DNA from 3 places in the Frateuria sp. sgz306004 genome. Region 2 is predicted to be linked to each of the others. Evidence: predicted binding sites of a transcription regulator. Region 2 holds the regulator's gene; each other region holds the start of a gene.
What was found. Region 2 encodes HrcA, which represses chaperone genes, less so after heat shock. Its sites were predicted from a motif close to TTNGCACTCNNNNNNNNNGAGTGCNAA; they were not measured.
Positions count from the first base shown of each region.

Region 1: the regulator HrcA is predicted to act here: its motif matches at 1,119-1,145, upstream of groES (co-chaperone GroES).
Region 3: the regulator HrcA is predicted to act here: its motif matches at 3,496-3,522, upstream of rpoH (RNA polymerase sigma factor RpoH).

Region 1 covers NZ_JBYLFE010000012.1:71,840-78,408, forward strand. Annotated here, with positions in the region: gene groL (chaperonin GroEL) at 1-651, opposite strand, end outside; gene groES (co-chaperone GroES) at 750-1,043, opposite strand; gene cutA (divalent-cation tolerance protein CutA) at 1,286-1,600, shown strand; gene pdxR (MocR-like pyridoxine biosynthesis transcription factor PdxR) at 1,777-3,222, opposite strand; gene AC3G2C_RS19425 (glutathione binding-like protein) at 3,333-4,031, shown strand; gene AC3G2C_RS19430 (DMT family transporter) at 4,099-5,004, shown strand; gene AC3G2C_RS19435 (protein-disulfide reductase DsbD family protein) at 5,102-6,569, shown strand, end outside.
Region 2 covers NZ_JBYLFE010000004.1:486,843-493,411, reverse strand. Annotated here, with positions in the region: gene recN (DNA repair protein RecN) at 1-1,171, opposite strand, end outside; gene hrcA (heat-inducible transcriptional repressor HrcA) at 1,355-2,413, shown strand; gene grpE (nucleotide exchange factor GrpE) at 2,498-3,022, shown strand; gene dnaK (molecular chaperone DnaK) at 3,183-5,102, shown strand; gene dnaJ (molecular chaperone DnaJ) at 5,230-6,357, shown strand; gene dapB (4-hydroxy-tetrahydrodipicolinate reductase) at 6,497-6,569, shown strand, end outside.
Region 3 covers NZ_JBYLFE010000003.1:74,621-81,189, reverse strand. Annotated here, with positions in the region: gene AC3G2C_RS06610 (efflux RND transporter permease subunit) at 1-240, opposite strand, end outside; gene AC3G2C_RS06605 (sensor histidine kinase) at 377-1,810, opposite strand; gene AC3G2C_RS06600 (response regulator transcription factor) at 1,807-2,499, opposite strand; gene rpoH (RNA polymerase sigma factor RpoH) at 2,609-3,466, opposite strand; gene ung (uracil-DNA glycosylase) at 3,652-4,353, opposite strand; gene AC3G2C_RS06585 (response regulator) at 4,350-5,192, opposite strand; gene ftsX (permease-like cell division protein FtsX) at 5,327-6,289, opposite strand; gene ftsE (cell division ATP-binding protein FtsE) at 6,310-6,569, opposite strand, start outside.

The DNA.
Region 1 (6,569 bases), on a different contig from region 2:
GTCGTCCAGTTCAACCTGCTGCGACTGCTGGTTGTTGATGAAGTACGGCGACAGATAGCCGCGATCGAACTGCATGCCTTCGACCACGTCCAGTTCGTTCTCGAGGCCCGAGCCTTCCTCGACGGTGATCACGCCTTCCTTGCCGACCTTTTTCATGGCGGTGGCGATGATTTCGCCGATGGCCGAGTCGGAGTTGGCGGAGATCGTGCCGACCTGGGCAATGGCCTTGTCGTCAGCGGTCGGGTTGGAGAGCTTCTTCAGCTCGGTCACGGCGGCCGTCACGGCCTGGTCGATACCGCGCTTGAGGTCCATCGGGTTCATGCCGGCGGCAACGGCCTTGAGGCCTTCCTGGATGAACGCCTGAGCCAGCACGGTGGCGGTGGTGGTGCCGTCGCCGGCCACGTCGGAGGTCTTGGAAGCGGCTTCCTTGACGATCTGCGCGCCGATGTTTTCGTACTTGTCGGCCAGTTCGATTTCCTTGGCCACGGACACGCCGTCCTTGGTCACGGTCGGGGCGCCGAAGCTCTTCTCGAGCACGACGTTGCGGCCCTTGGGACCCAGGGTGACCTTGACTGCATTGGCCAGGGTGTTCACACCCTTGAGCATGCGGGCGCGGACGTCTTCGCCGAAGCGGACTTCTTTAGCTGCCATAAAATTTTTGCCTCAAAAATTTTGATTAAGAATGGGAAAGCTCGCGACGGGGTTTCTACAGAGCGCGTCTATCGCGCTTAAACCCCAGCGGACTCAAATTAGGCTTCGATGACAGCCACGATGTCGTCTTCCTTCAGGAAGACCAGCTCTTCGCCGTCGATCTTGATTTCCTGGCCGGCGTACTTGCCGAACAGCACGGTGTCGCCTTCCTTCACGGACATCGGGCGGACCTTGCCGTCTTCCAGGATGCGGCCGGTGCCGGCAGCGATGACCTTGCCGCGGGTCGGCTTTTCGGTGGCGCTATCGGGAATGACGATGCCGCCAGCGGAAATGCGCTCTTCTTCGAGACGCTTGACGATGACGCGATCGTGCAGCGGACGCAGTTTGCTCATGTGATGGGCTCCAGCTTGGTTGGATGGATGAAACAAAAAGGGTTACCCCGGGGCGGCGCCTGGGTGGGCGCGCTGTTAGCACTCCCCGAAGATGAGTGCCAATTCTAGCGACGCAAGCTCCCCCTGCAATAGGGGCCGTCCGGTGGCTGAGATCAGCAATGGGGCGGCCCGCAACGCCTTTCAAGGGCGCCCGGCACCTAAAAACGCTTGCGGGCGCCCCTGCTCCGGCTAGGCTGGCGCCCATGACCGACACCGTCCTGCTCTGCTATTGCACCTGCCCCGACCCCGACACCGCCCAGCGACTGGCCCAGGCCCTGGTGGGTGAGGGTTTGGCGGCCTGCGTGAATCACCTGCCCGGCATCCGCTCCACGTACCGCTGGCAGGGCGAGGTCACCTCGGACAATGAGGAGCTGTTGCTCATCAAGACCACCGCCGGCCGCTTCGAGGCCCTGAAAGCCCGGGTACTGGCGCTGCACCCCTACGAGCTGCCGGAGCTGATTGGCGTGCCGGTCACGCAGGGCCACGAGGCTTATCTGGCCTGGGTGCGGGGGGCTTAGAGGTGCTCTGACCTTGATCGTCATCCCAGCGAAGGCTGGGATCCATCGCCTGTAAGGACCTGATCCTAAAGGCGCTGGATGACCGGCTCTTGGGCTGTTGAAAAGTATTTCCTGCCCTCGCCTCTTTTTTGGGGGCGCGGGCATGACGAGCAGAATTTCGCTCAATCAAACCTTCGTTAGCCTGCCGATGCGTCGAACGCGACGGCCAGCGAGCGCACGGCGTCATCCATGCTTGCCGCCGGCACGCGCCCCAGGCCGAGCACGAGGCCGTTGATGGCGGGCTCGGCCCTGCCGCTGTCCGCCAGCGCTTCGATGCGTAGGCCCAGCGCACTCGCCGAATGCACCACACGCCGGGCGTCGTAGCGACGGTCCAGCTCCACGGCAAGATGCAGACCGGCGTCGCCCGCCAGCGGTTGCGCGCGGTTGGGAAGGTGGCGAGCCAAACCATCCAGCAAGGCTTGCCGCCGTTCCGCATAGAGCCGGCGCATCTTGCGCACATGCCGCGCGAGGTGTCCTTCCGCGATAAAGCGCGCCAGTGTGTCCTGCGCCAGCACATCGCCATGCCAATCACTCAGGCGGCGCGCCTGCATGAGCGCGGCCATGGCCCAGGGCGGCGTCACCACATAGCCCAGGCGCAGGGCCGGGAACAGGCTTTTGGAGAAGGTGCCCACGTAGAACACGACGCCATCGCGGTCCAGGGTCTGCAAGGCGTCGAGCGGGCGACCGCCGTAGCGAAACTCGCCGTCGTAGTCGTCCTCGATGATCACCGCGCCGCGCTGGCGGGCAAAGGCCAGCAACGCCTGTCGCCGCGCCGGGGACATGGCCATGCCCAGCGGGTATTGATGCGACGGGGTGACATAAATGATGCGTGTGTCGGCCGGCAGCCGCTCCACCACCAGACCTTCCGCATCCACCGGCACGGGCACCACCACGGCGCCGGCCGCCTCGAAGGCGGCACGCAACGGCGGATAGCCGGGGTCTTCCACCGCCAGCACGGTGCGCCCCGGGGTGACAAGAATGCGCGCCAGCAGATCAAATGCCTGCTGGGCACCGTTGGTGACCACCAGATCATCGCCACGGCAGCTCACCGCACGGGCATAGGACACATGCCCGGCGATGGCGTCGCGCAGGGCCGGCCGGCCCTCGGCCGCGTCGTACTCGGCGGGCGCGCGTGACAGTGCGCGCAGTGCCTGCGCCGAGAGTCGGCGCCACACCTCGAAGGGAAAGCAGCCCAGATCCGGCACGCCCACGCGCAAATCCAATCGCACAGGCGGCAATGGCGACGAGACGGGCAAGATGGCCTCGCGCCAACGCGGCTGAAGACGGCGATCGCCCACCGCGGCCGATGACATCGCCGCCGCGCGACGGGCTGGCAACAGGTCGGCCACAAGATAGCCGGCACCCTGCCGGGCGCTGAGGTAGCCCTCGCTCAACAGGCGTTCGTAAGCCCCAACGACCGTGTTGCGCGACACGCCCAGGGCGGCCGCCAGCGCCCGGGTGGAGGGCAGCGCCTGGCCGGCGCGCAGGCGACCATCCTGCATGGCGGCGCGCAGCTGGGTGTGCAGGGCGCGCAGGCGGCCGCGCTCGGGCAGCGCCAGGGGAAAGGCCAGCAGGGGTTCCACGGTATCAGCTCCCGCCGTCACTGGTACTCAAGATTTATCCGTTAATGGATCTTTTTCAATACCAGTGAGCACCGCACAATCGTTCCAACACATCCCCAGGACGCCACGCCATGATCGACCTGTACTTTGCCGCCACCCCCAACGGCCTCAAGGTGAAGCTGTTCCTGGAGGAAGCGGGCCTGCCCTACACCACCCACGCGGTGAGTCTGAGCAAGGGCGAACAGTTTCAGCCGGCCTTCCTGGCGATTTCGCCCAACAACAAGATCCCCGCCGTCGTGGACCACGCCCCGGCCGGCGGCGGTGCGCCCGTGACGATGTTCGAGTCCGGCGCGATTTTGCTTTACCTGGCCGAGAAGCTGGGGCGCTTTATTCCTACCGAGATCCACGGCCGCGCCCAGGTGTTGCAGTGGCTGTTCTGGCAGATGGCGGGCCTGGGTCCGATGGCCGGCCAGATTGGCCATTTCAATGTCTATGCACCTGAAAAGGTGCCCTACGCGATCGAGCGGTACACCCGCGAAACGGCCCGCCTGTACGGCGTGCTCGACCATCAACTGGACGGCCGCGACTTTATCGCGGGCGAGTTCTCCATCGCCGACATCGCCTGCTATCCGTGGATCGTGCCGCACGCGGCGCACGGGCAGAACCTGGCCGACTTTCCGCACCTGGAGCGCTGGTTCCACGCCATGGCGGCGCGTCCGGCCACGCAACGCACCTATGCCGGCGTGGAGAACGCCTATGCGCCCAAGCAGAACCTTACCGAGGACGAACGGCGGGTGCTGTTTGGCCAGGGCACGAGCACCGTGCGCTGAAGTCTGCTGACAGGTTCTGACACTGCCACGCCCTACGCTTTCACCGTCTTCTCTCGATGCCGCCGCCATGAAGAAATCCGACCTTGCCGCGTTGCTGTTGCTGGGGGCCATCTGGGGCGCCTCGTTCCTGTTCATGCGCATGGGCGCGGACCAATTTGGCGGCATGGCGCTGGCCGGCATGCGCGCCATTGGCGCGGCGATCTGCTCGATTCCCCTGCTGACGCGGACGCGCCTGGCCGAGATGCGCACGCACTGGCGCGATATCGCCATGGTCGGCATCGCCAACTCGGCCTTGCCATTCGTGCTGTTTTCCTTCGCGGCGAAGAGCCTGCCAGCCGGTGTCTCGGCCATTTCCGACGCCATCGCACCGTTGCTGGTGGCGCTGTCGGGCTGGATGCTGCTGGGTGAAAAGCTCAACCCCACGCAGGCCAGTGGGCTGGTGGTCGGCTTCACCGGCGTGGTGTGGCTGGTGGTCGGCACCGTGGGCATCAGCGGCAGCGCGCATGCCACCGGCTGGGCCATGGCCGCCTGCCTGGGCGCCAACATCTGCTACACCTTCGGCGCCCACTACAGCCACCGCCGCCTGCGCAGTGGCGTGACGCCGCTCAGCGTGGCCACCGGCAGCCAATTGGCCGCCGCCGTGTTGCTGCTGCCCTTTACCGTGTGGATGTGGCCCACGCAGAGCCCGGGATGGACGGCATGGCTGGCGGTGCTGGGCCTGGCGGCGCTGTGCACCTCGCTCGCCTACGTGTTGTTCTATGGCCTGATGGCCCGCGTGGGCGCTTCGCGCAGCATGGTGGTGATGTTCCTTATCCCGGTGTTCGGCGTGCTGTGGGGGCTCATGTTCCTGCACGAGCCGGTGACCTTGGCGATGGCGGGCGGTTGCGTGGTGATCCTGCTGGGCGTGGCGCTCACCACCGGGTTGTTGCGCCTGCGGGCCCCGCGCCTTCAGGCGGCCGCGGAACACCCTTGAGCATCTGTGGTCCCAGGCAGGGCGGCTCCCTCGGGCGAGCTGCGCCATAATCCCGGTTCGCTCGCGCCTGGCGCGGGCCTGCCCTGCTGGAGCCGCAATGCGTCTGATCTCCCACGGCCAACGACTGGCCGCACGTTTCTCTACCCTGCTTTGCCTGTGGCTGGCGCTGTGTGGCACGGCCTTCGCGCAGGACGATACCGACGGCCTGCTGCCCGTCACCGAGGCGTACAAGCTGAGCGCGGACGCCTCCACACCGGGCGTGCTCAAGCTGCACTGGGAGATCGCCCCGGACTATTACCTCTACCGCGGCCGCATGAAGTTCAAGGGCGGCGATGGCGTGTCTCTGGGCGAGGCGCAATTGCCGGACGGCAACAAGCATCACGACGAATACCTGGGCGACGTGGAGACCTACCACCACGGCGTGGACGCCACCGTGCCCTACACCCTGGCCGCCGGCACCAGCCGCCTCACCCTGAGCGTGCAGTACCAGGGCTGCCACGAGGTGGACCCCAAGATCTGCTATCCGCCGCATACGGAAAAACTGGACCTGGCCTTGCCGGCCGCAGCCGGCGTTGCCGAGCAGGGCGCGTCGCTGGGCGCGGCGCTCAATCAGCTCGGCGCCAAGGGCAGCAGCGATGGCGCGGCGCTCCCCGCCGAGCAGGCGTTCCGCCTGGAGGCGCTGGCGCAGGACAGCCAACACCTGCTGCTGCGCTGGAGCATGCCCAAGGGCTACTACCTGTATCGCGACCAGACCCAGCTGCAATTGAAGGACGCCGGCGGGCTCACGCTCGCCACCCCGCAATGGCCAGCGGGCGTCACCCATGAAGATGCGTACTTCGGCCACACCACGGTCTATTTCGATCAGGTTGAACTGCCCGTCACTCTGCAGGGCGACGCGGCCAAGGTCGCCAGCATCACGCTGGAGGCGCGCTTTCAGGGTTGTCAGGAAGGCGGCCAATGCTATCCGCCGATGACTCGCACGCTGCAGGTGTCCCTGGGTGGCGCCGGTACCCCGAACACCAGCGCGGCGCCCGCGCCGGAAATGCCGCCGGCCGAGCTCGCCAACGGCCCGCTGCAGGTCGGCCTGCTGTCCGCGCTGCTGCTGGCGCTGGGCGGTGGCCTGGTGCTTAACCTGATGCCCTGCGTGCTGCCGGTGTTGTCGATCAAGGCCGTGGGCCTGCTGGAAAGCGGCGAAAGCCACGCCCGTGCGCGCGGCCATGCGCTGGCCTATACGGCCGGCGTGTTGTGCACCTTCGCCGCGATCGGCATTGCCATCATTGGCCTGCGATCGGCCGGGCACGCGCTCGGCTGGGGCGCACAGTTGCAGCAACCGCTGCTGGTGGGCGCGCTGGCCTGCGTGATGTTCGCGGTGGGTCTATCGATGTCGGGCGTGGTGCAGTTCGGCACCTCGCTGGGCAATGTGGGCCAGTCGCTGGCATCGCGCTCGGGCCATGCCGGCGATTTCTTCACCGGCGTGCTCGCCGTGGCGGTGGCCAGCCCCTGCACCGCGCCGTTCATGGGCAGCGCGTTGGCTTATGCGTTTGCGGCACCGATGCTGCACGCCC
Region 2 (6,569 bases):
GGCCGCCGCTCATGCCCAGTTCGCTCATCAGTGCGCTTACCTCGCCGCCGAGGCGGCCGGCGGCGTCTTGGCGGGCGCTGCTGAGCTTGCTGGCCTGTTCGTCGTAGTGCTGTTGCAGGCGGTTGCGCTGGCTGGCGAGTTTCTCCAGTGCATCGCCGGCGCCTTCGAGTTCGTCGAGCTCGGCGCGCAGCGTGCCGGCCTTGTCGTGCAGTTCGGCCACTGTCACGCGGTGGCGGCGCGAGAGTTCGTGCAGGCGGGTGAGATGGGTGTCCACCTCGGCGTAGCGGTCCGGGTCCAGGTCGACGTCCAGCGCGTAGCGGCCCAGGCCGTCGGCGGCTTCGCTGAGCTGGATGGAGGCATTGTCCAGCAGCTCCAGCATGGGCGCGAGGCGGTCATCGAGCGCGGCCAGCTTGCTCATTTCCAGTTGGGCGCGGCCCAGCGCGCGGCGCAGGGCGAATTCGCTCTCGCCATCGAGCAGTTCGACCACGTTGCCTGCGCCTTCGGCCAGGCGACCGGCGTTGGCGAGGCGCTTGTGGTTGGCTTCCAGTTCGGTGAGCTCGGCGGCGGGCAGGGCCCATTTTTCCAGCTCGGCCAATTCGTGGCTGAGCAATTCGATGCGCTGCTCGCGATCGTCGCCGCCGCTGAGCTTGCGGATGCGCTGGCCCAGGTCACGCCATTGCTGCGCCAGTTCGCGCACCTGGGCAACCAGCGCCTCGTTGCCGGCGTAGGCGTCAAGCAGCTCCATCTGGTGGGCGCGTGACAGCAGGGCCTGATGCTCGTGCTGGCCGTGGATCTCCACCAGCAGCGTGGCCAGTTCGCCGAGCTGGCTGGCGTTGGCCGGGCGCCCGTTGATCCAGGCGCGCGAGCTGCCCTCGGCGCGGATCACGCGACGCAGCTGGCAGCTGTCCTCCTCGTCCAGCTCCTCGCGTTGCAGCCAGGCGCGGGCCTCGGGCAGGTGGGTCAGGTCGAACTCGGCGGTGAGCTCGGCGCGGTCGCTGCCGGCGCGCACCATGCCGCTGTCGGCGCGGGCGCCGGCCAGCAGCATGAGGGCGTCGACCAGCAGGGACTTGCCGGCGCCGGTTTCGCCGCTGACCACGGTGAGCCCGGGGCCGAAAGCGATCTCGGCTTCTTCGACGACGGCGAAATGACGAACGTAGAGCGAGGTGAGCATGGGCGCTGGTGTGGTGAAGTCGGGCGATTGTAAGGGGCGGGGGCTAGGGGACGGATAGAGGGGAGTCTCCCGGGGCGGTTTGAACCCGCTCCCCGACGCCCTCCCCCAGGCCGTTTCCAGACGGTTTCTTGCAAACTTTTTCCCGAGACCTTATTTCTTTGCTGTCTCACGGATTGCTACAGCATGCCCGCCGCCGATCTCGATGCCCGCGCACGACGCCTCTTGCGCACATTGATTGCCCAATACCTTGCCGACGGCGAGCCGGTAGGGTCGCGCACGCTTTCCCGCTCCTCGGGGCTGGACGTGAGCCCGGCCACCATCCGCAACATCATGGCCGACCTGGAAGACGCCGGGCTGGTGGCCTCGCCGCATACCTCGGCCGGCCGCGTGCCCACGCCGCGCGGGTTGCGCCTGTTCGTGGACAGCCTGATCGAGCTGCAGCCGCTGCCCATCGAGGAGATGGCCCGCTTGCGCCGCGAGCTGCCCCCGGGGCTCACCACCACGCGCGACCTGCTGGGCAATGTGTCGACCCTGCTGTCGGCCATGACCCGCTTTGCCGGCGTGGTGACGGTGCCGCGCCAGGCGGATTTCCCGCTGCGCCATATCGATTTCGTGCCGCTGCCCGACGCCCGCGTGCTGGTGATCCTGGTGTTTTCGGACAACCAGGTGCAGAACCGCATCGTGCAGCTGGACAAGCCGCTGGACAGCCGGGAGCTGGAGCAGGCGGCCAACTACCTCAACAGCCAGTTCGCCGGCCTGCGCCTGGACGACATCCGCGCCCACCTGCTGCGCGAGCTGCGCGAAGCGGGCAGCGAGCTCAACCGCCTGCTGTCCAGCGCGGTGGAACTGGCGGCGGCCTCGTTCGCGCCACCGAGCCAGGGTGGCAGCGACGACGTGCTGGTGAGCGGCCAGACCAACCTCATGGGGTATTCGGAACTGGCCAACGTGGATCGCTTGCGCGAGCTGTTCGAGGCGTTCCAGCAGAAAAACGAGCTGCTGCAGCTGATGGAGGTCTGTGCCAAGGCTCCTGGCGTGCGGCTGTTTATCGGTGAAGAATCAGGGTTTGCCGCGCTGGACGGCTGCAGTGTGGTCACTGCCAGCTACGGCGCCCAGGGGCGCGTATTGGGGGCGGTAGGGGTCATCGGCCCCACCCGTATGGCCTATGAGCGGGTGATCCCGGTGGTGCAGGCCACGGCCGGATTGCTCAGCGACGCCTTGAATCGCGTCGCAACGACCTTATAACGCGCCCGGGAGGCGGGTTTGCCCGCAGGTTTTTGACGGTTGGCGCCAGGCGGCGCCAGCCACGGACAAGGCTTGGAGTCTTTCATGCAGAGCAACGATCCTACGACCTCGAACGAGGCGCATGGCGCGGGCGATACGCCCAACACGGACCTGGAAGCGCTGAAGGCGCGCATCGCAGAGCTGGAGGCCAGCAACACCGAGCTGCGCGATACCGTGCTGCGCGAAAAGGCCGAGATCGAGAACCAGCGCCGCCGCCTGCACCGCGACGTGGAGCAGGCTCGCCGCTTCGCCAATGAAAAGCTGCTCAACGAGCTGCTGCCGGTGTACGACGGCCTGGAGCGCGGCCTGCAGATCGAAGGTGGCGACGTGGCCAGCATGCGCGAGGGCATGGCGCTCACGCTCAAGTCGCTGCTCAAAGTGGCCGAGAACAACGGTCTGGTCCAGGTCGACCCCGTCGGCCAGCCGCTGGACCCGGAAAAGCATCACGCCGTGAGCATGGTGGAGGCCCCGGGCGCGGCCCCCAACACGGTGGTGAGCGTGTTGCAGAAGGGCTATGTGTTGAACGATCGGCTGTTGCGCCCCGCGTTGGTGGCGGTCGCCAAGGAATGACGCCTCCGCCGGCGCGGCTGGACGCCTGAACGGCGTCCCCCGCTGGCGAACGTGGCGAGGCATAGGGCGTCTTGCCGGCATTGAGTTGCAAAGCGGCAAGCCCCATCTGAAAACCAGTCGCGGCCGAGGGGTCGCTTAAAGCATTCGGGAGTAGACAAACATGGGCAAGATCATTGGTATCGACCTGGGCACGACCAACTCGTGCGTCGCCGTGATGGACGGCAGCAGCGCCAAGGTCATCGAGAATTCGGAAGGCGATCGCACCACCCCGTCGATCGTCGCTTTCACCAAGGACGGCGAAGTCCTGGTGGGCGCGCCGGCCAAGCGCCAGAGCGTGACCAACCCCAAGAACACCTTCTACGCGGTGAAGCGCCTGATCGGCCGCAAGTTCACCGACGCGGAGGTCCAGAAGGACCTGCACATCGTGCCCTACGGCATCGTGGCGCATGACAACGGCGACGCCTGGGTGCAGACGGCCGACGGCAAGAAGATGGCTCCGCAGGAGATCTCGGCCAAGGTCCTCATGAAGATGAAGAAGACCGCCGAAGACTACCTCGGCGAGACCATCACCGAGGCCGTGATCACGGTGCCGGCGTACTTCAACGACAGCCAGCGCCAGGCCACCAAGGACGCCGGCCGCATCGCGGGCCTGGACGTCAAGCGCATCATCAACGAGCCGACCGCGGCCGCGCTGGCCTACGGCCTGGACAAGAAGGGCGGTGACCGCAAGGTGGCCGTGTACGACCTCGGCGGCGGCACGTTCGACGTGTCCATCATCGAGATCGCCGAAGTGGACGGCGAGAAGCAGTTCGAAGTGCTGGCCACCAATGGCGACACCTTCCTGGGTGGCGAAGACTTCGACATGCGCGTCATCGACTACCTCGTGGAGGAGTTCAAGAAGGACCAGGGCATGGACCTGCGCAAGGATCCGCTCGCCCTGCAGCGCCTGAAGGACGCCGCCGAGCGCGCCAAGATCGAGCTGTCCTCCAGCCACCAGACCGAAGTGAACCTGCCGTACATCACGGCCGACGCCTCCGGTCCCAAGCACCTCAACATCAAGCTGACCCGCGCCAAGCTCGAAGCGCTGGTGGAAGACCTCGTCAAGCGCACCATCGAGCCGTGCCGCACCGCGTTGAATGACGCCGGCCTGCGCGTGTCCGACATCAACGAGGTGATCCTCGTCGGTGGCCAGACCCGCATGCCCAAGGTGCAGGAGTCGGTGAAGGACTTCTTCGGCAAGGAGCCGCGCAAGGACGTCAACCCGGACGAAGCCGTCGCCGTGGGCGCGGCCATCCAGGGTGGCGTGCTGGGCGGTTCGGTGAAGGACGTGCTGCTGCTGGACGTGACCCCGCTGTCGCTGGGTATCGAAACCATGGGCGGCGTGATGACCAAGCTGATCGAAAAGAACACCACGGTGCCGACCAAGGCCTCGCAGGTGTTCTCCACCGCCGACGACAACCAGACTGCCGTGACCGTGCATGTGCTGCAGGGTGAGCGCGAGCGCGCCAGCGCCAACAAGTCGCTGGGCAAGTTCGACCTGCAGGGCATCGAGCCGGCGCCGCGCGGCATGCCGCAGATCGAAGTGACCTTTGACATCGACGCCAACGGCATCCTGCACGTGTCGGCCAAGGACAAGAAGACTGGCAAGGAACAGAAGATCGAGATCAAGGCCGGTTCGGGTCTGTCCGAGGAAGAGATCAACCGCATGGTGGCCGACGCCGAGGCCAACAAGGAAGAAGACCGCAAGTTCCACGAGCTCGTTGGCGCCCGCAACAAGGCCGACCAGCTGGTGCACGCCACCCGTAGCGCCCTGAAGGAGCACGGCGGCAAGGTGCCGGCCGATCAGCTCAGCACCATCGAGGGTGCGCTGGCCGACCTGGAAAAGGTCAAGGAAGGCGACGACAAGGCGGCCATCGAGGCGAAGGTCGAGAAGCTCGAGCAGGTGGCGCAGGCGCTGTACGCCGCGGCCCAGGGCGGTGCCCAGGCCGATGCGGGTGCGCAGGCCCAGCATCAGGGCTCGGCAGCCCAGGACGACGTGGTCGATGCTGAGTTCACTGAAGTCAAGGACGACAAGAAGTAATATAGGCCGGTCGGCGCTGCCGATCTGACGCAGCCCGCGCCGGGGTATTTGCCTTGGCGCGGGCTGTTTGTTGAGTGGGCATGGATCGCGCGATTCATGTGATGCGCGATCCGAGTCGGGTTAACCAATGAGCAAGCGTGATTACTACGAAATCCTCGGTGTGGAACGCACCGTCACCGAGGTGGAACTGAAAAAGTCCTTTCGCCGCCTGGCGATGAAATTCCATCCGGACCGCTGTCCGGACGATCCGCATGCGCAGGAGAAGTTCAAGGAGGCCAAGGAGGCCTACGAAGTGCTCTCCGATGCGCAGAAGCGCGCCATGTACGACCAGCACGGCCATGCGGCGTTCGAGCACGGCATGGGCGGTCGCGGCGCCGGTGGCTTCGGCGACATGGGCGATATCTTCGGTGACATCTTCGGCGACATCTTCGGCATGGGTGGCGGCGGTCGTAGCCGTTCGCGCCGTGGTTCGGACCTGCGCTACATCATGGAGCTCGACCTGGAAGAGGCCGTGTTCGGCGTCGAACGGAAAATCGAGATTCCCACCCAGGTGAACTGCCACCACTGCAACGGCAGCGGCTCGGCGGACGGCAAAACCGTCACCTGCAAAACCTGCGCAGGCCACGGTCGCGTGCGCATGCAGAACGGCATCTTCTCGATTCAGCAGGCATGCCCGCATTGCGGCGGCAGCGGCCAGAGCATCGAGAAGCCGTGCAAGTCCTGCCATGGTGAGGGCCGCCTGGAAGAAACCCGCGCGCTGTCGGTGAACATTCCCGCGGGCGTGGACAACGGCGATCGCATTCGTCTGGCCGGGCAGGGCGAGGCAGGCCCCGCGGGCGGCGAGGCGGGCGACCTGTATGTGGAAGTGCGCGTGCGCGAGCACAACATTTTCCAGCGCGACGGCAACGACCTGCATTGCGAGCTGCCGATCCGCTTTTCGCACGCGGCCCTGGGCGCGGAGCTCAAGGTGCCGACGCTGGAAGGCGAGGTTTCCATCAATATTCCGCCGGAAACGCAAACCGGCCAGCTGTTCCGTCTGCGCGGGCGCGGTGTGAAATCGGTGCGCAGCACGCGCACGGGCGATCTGATTTGCCGCGTGGTGGTGGAAACGCCGGTGCGCCTGACCAAGCAGCAGCGCGACTTGTTTGAGCAGTTGGAAGCCACCTTTGCCAACGCCGAGGCCGATACGCACACCCCGCGCGCAAAGAGCTGGGTGGATGGCGTGAAGCAGTTCTGGTCCCGCGTGACCTCCTGACGCGCCATCCGCGACGGAAAGACCGGCCCGCCTCGAAAGAGGCGGGCTTTTTTTACGCCCCGGTTGGTGTACGCCGGGGCGCGCTGCCGCTAGCATCGCGTGTCCCCTGTTGTTGCCCGTTTCGGGCCGGAGTCCGCGCATGAGCCACCCTGTTCGCCTCGCTATCAATGGCGCTACCGGCCGCATGGGCCAGGCGCTGTTGCAACTGGTGA
Region 3 (6,569 bases), on a different contig from region 2:
CTCGATGTCGTTGACCGTGGTGGTGAGCGTGCGCTCGAAGGGCGTGTTCATGCGTCCGGCCATTTGGTCGGGCGTCATGCCGGTGAACTGCCAGGACACGGCGATCACCGGAATGTTGATATCCGGGAATATGTCGGTCGGCGTTCGTATCGCCGACATCACGCCGGCGATAAGGATCAACAGCGCGAAAACAACAAAGGTATAGGGCCGCGTGAGCGCGATCCGGACGATGCCAAGCATGCGGGGGATTTCCGTGCGCGAAATGATGCGTCGCGACAAATTTTCGCATGGGCCTGATGCGCACAGATCACTTGTGCGCATGAAGATATTTTCATGTTACGGCCAACGCATCGCCAACCATCGCCTCATCAGACGCTTACACGATGGCGGGCGTGACTTCCGGCACGGTGCGCGACAGGCAGGTTCCCGGCTTTTCGCCGGGAGCCAGCGCATAGCAGTACAGGGTGAGACGCGCGCCGTTGCCGCCCGCCTCACCGATATCCAGCGCATAGCCATGCATCCGAACGATGGCACTGACGATGCTCAGGCCCAAACCCGAACCCGCCGTGGTGCGGCTGTTATCGCCACGGTAGAAGCGTCGTGTCACCGCATCGCGCTCATCCGAAGGAATGCCGGGTCCGCTGTCGATGATGTCCACGCGCGGGCCGCGCTTGTCCATGACAGCTCGCAGCGTCACCGCGCCACCGGGCGGCGTGAACTTGATCGCATTGCCCACCAGGTTCGCCAGCGCCTCGAACAATAAGTGCGCATCCGCGCGCACGGGCGACAGCGACTGCACCTCCAGCTCGAATGGCTGGCCGCGGTCTTCCGCCACGGGTGCGTAGAACTCGTGCACCTGACGCAGCACCTGCCCCACGTCCACCTCATCGAAGCAAGCCGCACGATGACGGTCTTCCAGCTCCGACACGCGCAGCAAGGCGCGGAAACGCTGTAGGACGGCGTCGATGTCGACCAGACAGGCCTCGACCAAGCCCGCCTCGGGCTGGCCTTCCAGTTGCTGCTGCGTGCGATACAGGCGAGCACGCAAGCGCGTGAGCGGCGTGCGCAGGTCGTGCGCAATGTTGTCGCACACACCCTTCACCTCGTTCATCAGGCGCTCGATCTCGCCCAGCATCGTGTTGACGATGCCCGCCAACTGGTCGAGCTCGTCACCGCGCCGGCTTACCGGCAGGCGTTTGGAAAGATCGCCCTGGCGAATCGGGTCGGTGGCCTCCTGGAGCGCGCGAATACGCTTCTCCGGGCCCCGCCGCAACAGGAACCCGCCCAGCAGACCGGGAATGATGGTGAGCGACACGCCCCACAACAGGGCACGCCGGATGATCGTACCGATGCCATCGATGGTGCTGGTGTCCTTGGCGATCACCAGGATGTCGCCATTGGGCAACGTGTTGGCGAGGCCACGCGCACGCACGCGCTCGGCGTCGCGATCCGGACGCGGCAAGCCATGCTGCAGCAAATGCACCTGGCCATCTCGCGGCAGCGAGCTGGGCAAGTGATCGATGTTGCCGGCCAACGGCTGGTGATCGCGATCGAACAAACCAACCGACATGATGCCGTGCGGATCGATGGCCGCCGCCGCATCCACCGTAGCAGGCAGGCGCTCGGGATCGGTCGACGCCATGTAGTGCATGCGCTGCACCAGCATCTGGTCAATGACCGTGTTGAGGTAACGGGTCGTTTCCCACTGGATCACGCCCACCAGCACGAAACCCCAGAAGGCGAACAACGAGCCGTAGATCAGGATCAATCGCGAAATGGCCGAATGCCAGGCGTTGGGACGCGCGTTCATGAGGTCACCGCCGTATCACGCACCGAGAGCATGTAACCGGTGCCGCGCACCGTATGGATCAAGGCGGCCTGCCCTGCTCCATCGATCTTGCGGCGCAGCCGTGCGATATGCACGTCGATCACGTTGGTGCCCGGGTCGAAATGAAAGCCCCACACCGTCTCGAAGATCATGCTGCGCGTGAGCACCTGTCCGCTGTTGCGCATGAGGAATTCCAGCAGGCGGTATTCGGTGGGCAGCAGGGTCAATGGCTGGCCCGCGCGATAGGCGACGTGACTGACCAGATCCAGCTCCAGATCGGCCACGCGCAGGCGTTGCGCCGCCTGCGGCTGACGTCGGCGCAGCAGCACTTCGGCGCGCGCGGCCATTTCGTCGGGCGCGAACGGTTTGGTGAGGTAATCATCGCCACCCGCACGCAAACCTCGCACGCGTTCGTCGACATCGCTGAGCGCACTGATCATCAGCACGGGCGTATCCACCTGGGCGCGGCGCAGCTCGGCGACCACGTCGATGCCGTCCAGGCCGGGCAGCATGCGATCCAGCGTGATCAGGTCGTAGTCGTGGCGCAGCGCCTGGGCCAGCCCCTCGCGCCCATCGCCCACCCACTCGGCCTGCAGATTGTGCACGCTAAGTTCGGCGACGATCTCGCGCGCCGTGGTTTCGTCGTCTTCGATCACCAACACTCGGGGCATGGCGGGAACGTCAGCAAGTCCGGTCCAAGGGAGCGGAGCCAGCCCTGGTTCCGCAGAAAACCAAACGGCCCCGTGAGGGGCCGTTGGGAGTTTACGCCGTTTGCATGAATCAGGCGGCGAAGAGGCTGCGCATCTTCTTCATCGCGTTGGCCTCGACCTGGCGGATGCGCTCGGCGGAGACGCCGTACTCATCGGCCAGATCCTGCAGCGTGGCCTTCTCTTCGTTGAGCCAGCGGCGCTGGATGATGTCGCGCGAACGCTCGTCCAGCTTCTCCAACGCACTCGACAAGGTATCGAGCTGGTTGTCGGCCTGGTCGGCGTCGGCCACGTTCTCGTACGGGTCCGCACCCTCGTCGATCAGGAAGGCTTCCGGCGCCGGCTTGGCGTCTTCGTCCGCATCGGCCGGAGCTTCAAAGCCGATGTCGCGACCGGACAGGCGCGATTCCATCTCGCGCACGGTGGCCTCCGGCACGCCCAGATCCTGGGCGACGGTGCGCACCTCCTCGGCATTCATCCAACCCAGGCGCTTCTTGCTCTTGCGCAGGTTGAAGAACAGCTTGCGCTGCGCCTTGGTCGTGGCGACCTTGACGATGCGCCAGTTGCGCAGGATGAACTCGTGCATTTCCGCACGAATCCAGTGCACGGCGAAGCTCACCAGACGCACGCCCTGGTCGGGGTCGAAGCGCTTGACGGCCTTCATCAGGCCGATGTTGCCTTCCTGGATCAGGTCGGCCATCTGCAGGCCGTAGCCGCTGTAGCCGCGCGCCACGTGCACCACGAAACGCAGGTGCGACATCACCAACTGGCGGGCGGAGGCCAGGTCGGCATCTTCGTTGTAGCGGCGCGACAGCGCCTGCTCCTCATCTTGGCTGAGCACCGGAATCCGATGGACCGCCGAGATATAGGCATCCAGACTGCCGACGACACTCGGCACCGGCATGTTGGCGGTCACCAAAGCTTGAGACATGTGTGGAACCTCCTGAATAGGGGATCAGCTTAGCACTCGGATAGTGAGAGTGCTAAAGGCACCAGCAAGTTCCGGCGCCTTTGATGAACTGAATAGTACAGGAATTTGAGTCACCCGTCCAGCGAGCGCCCCAGGGGAAGTGCCACTATGAGCTGGCAGCGGTTCAGCTCCCGTGAACGGCCTGTTCAACCGAGCTCGGCGCGCGGAGGCAGCGACCAGTCGATGGGCGCCAGCCCCCGGCTTTCCAGGTACTGGTTGGCCGCCGAAAAGTGCCCACAACCGATGAAACCGCGGTGTGCCGACAAAGGAGATGGGTGCACCGAGCGCAAAACGCAATGCCGGCGGCCATCGATAAGCTGGCCCTTACGCTGGGCGTAGGAGCCCCAGAGCATGAACACCAGACCCTCGCGCTCCCGATTCAGGGCGTCGATGGCGGCGTCGGTAAAGCCTTCCCAGCCCTTGCCCTGGTGGGAGGCGGCCAGCCCCTGTTGCACGGTGAGCACGGCGTTGAGCAGCAGCACGCCCCGATCGGCCCAGGGGGTGAGGCAACCATGGTCCGGCGCGGGGAAACCCAGGTCGCGGTGGATCTCCTTGAAGATGTTCTGCAGCGACGGCGGGGTGGGCACGCCGGGGCGCACGGAGAAGCACAGGCCGTGCGCCTGATTCGGGCCGTGGTAAGGGTCCTGACCCAGGATCACCACGCGCACGGCATCGAACGGGGTGTGGTCGAAGGCGGCGAAGATCTCCGGCCCCGGTGGGTAGATCACTTTGCCGGCCTGCTTTTCGGCGCGAAGGAAATCGGCGAGCGCCCGCATGTCAGGGCGCCCCAGGTAATCGCCGATGCGCGCCTTCCACGAGGGCTCCAGTTTGATGCGATCGTCGGTCATGCGGCTTCGTCGTGCGCACGCAGGTGCTGCGATACGCGCAGCTGGAACAAGAGCTTGGTCATCAACAGCTTTTCCTCGATGGGTTTCTCGACCAGGTCGTTGGCGCCCGCGCGCAGCAGGGCGGCCTGGTTGGCCGGGTTCTCGTCGCCGGTCATCACCAGCACCGGCAAGCGACCCTTGCCGTAGCCGTAATCGCGGCGGATGCGTTCGAGCAGATCGCCACCGGTGAGCTCACCCTTGAGGCTTACATCGGTGAGCACGATGTCCGCCCCCACCCGCCCCTGGTCACGTGCGGTATCCAGCAGCGCCAGCGCGTCTTCGGCGCTGATCACGTGGCGAACAGTCAGGCCATGCTTTTCCAGGATGCGACGCGTGGCGAGAGCGACCACGCGACTGTCCTCCACATAGAGCACTTCGCCTTCGGCGTGGTCCTGCGGGCGCACGTAGCCGCGTATGAACTCCGCCAACGCCTGGAAGCCCAGTGACTTGTCGAAGTAGTCAGTGACGTGTTCGCCGAGCGTGCGGTTATGCAGGCGATCGTCCACATCACCGGATACCACCACGATGGGCACGTACGCCTGGGCGGCGGACTCGCGCACGTGGCGGGCCAGCTCAAGGCCGTCCGCGTCAGGCAAGCGCAAGGCAATGGTGATGAAGTCGAAGGCGCCGCCTTCGAGCAACTCGCGCGCTTCGGCGGCGGTGCCGGCGCCTACGACTTCCGATTCGGGCAGCTCGCCCTTGAGAACGCGTGCGATGAGCTGGCGGACCACCTTGGAACCATCCACCACCAGCACCCGAGGCGCGGTTCCGATCACTCGACTGCTGAAGCTTCCACTCATCCCCTGTTTTCCACGTATTGGCCGGCGATCCCTGACGGCGCTTGTATAGACGCTAGCTCCCCGCGCCTTGAAGCCGATGTGCCCCCGTCACCCTCGCATGAGCCAGCCAGCGAGGGCGTGAGGCGCCGCACGATTCAGGCCGCCTTGCGTAACTGCCAGGCGCTGACCAGACGCGCCCCCAACCAGCCAAGCACCGCCGCTGCGACGGGCACGGCCGCCAGCAGCCACACGGGCAGCACGTCGATATGCAGCTTGCCTGCATACACCTGGCCCAGGCGAGCTACCGGGTCGGCCAGCGCCAACTCCACCAGCACAGCGAAACCCGCGGCCAGCACGCCACTGAAGAGGCCATACCAAATGCCGGCATAGAGATAGGGGCGACGCACGAATGCGCGGCTGGCACCCACCAACATGAGCACGCCGATTTCCTCGCTGCGGCTGGCGATGTCCACGCGCACGGTGTTACCGACCACCAGCAGTACGGCCACGCCAAGCAGACCGGCAAGAATCAGCACCGCGCGCTGGCCTACCCCGAGCAGGGCCTCCAGACGCTGACGCCAACTGCCGGCGTCCTGCACCTGATCCACACCTTTCATGTCCCGCATGTCGCTCACCAGGCGATCCACACCGTCGGCGCTGGCATCCGGCTTGGGCAGCACTTCGAGCACGAACGGCAACGGGTTGGCGTCCAGCGCGTGCAAGGCCCCGGTGAAGCCCTGCATCTTGGCCAACTCGTCCATACCCTGGTCGGGCGTCTTAACCGTTACCGCAGCCACTTCTGGGCGCTCGCGCAACTGTTTGGCGGCGAGATCGGCAGCGGCGGCGCTCTGGCCCGGCTGCAGAAATACGCTGATGGTCTGGTTCTGACCCAGCGCCTCGCCCATCTTCTGCAGGTTGCCCAGCAGCAGATAGAAGGTGAGCGGCAAGGCCAGCGCGATAGCCATGACGGCTACCGTAAGCAAGGTGCCAATGGGGCGCGACATCAGGCGGCGCAGGCTGGCTGCAGCACTCCAGCCGTGGTGCTCGCGCCAGCTCGCCACCGGCCTGGCCTTCGTGCGGATGCCGCGCGATTGGTCGGAGAGCAGCGGGCTCTCCATCGGGAATTCGGGCTGGGTAGTCACAGCACCTCCTGGGCGGCCACGTCGGCGACAAGGCGACCGTGGTCGAGCACGATCACGCGCTTTTTCATGCGCTTGATCAGCGGCAAGTCATGACTGGCGACCAACACCGTGGTGCCCACGCCCTGAAACTCGGCGAATAGGCTCATGATCTCCACCGCCAAGGTGGGATCGAGATTGCCGGTCGGTTCGTCCGCAATCAGCAGCGTTGGCTTGGCGACGATGGCGCGGGCGATGCCCACGCGCTGTTGTTCGCCGG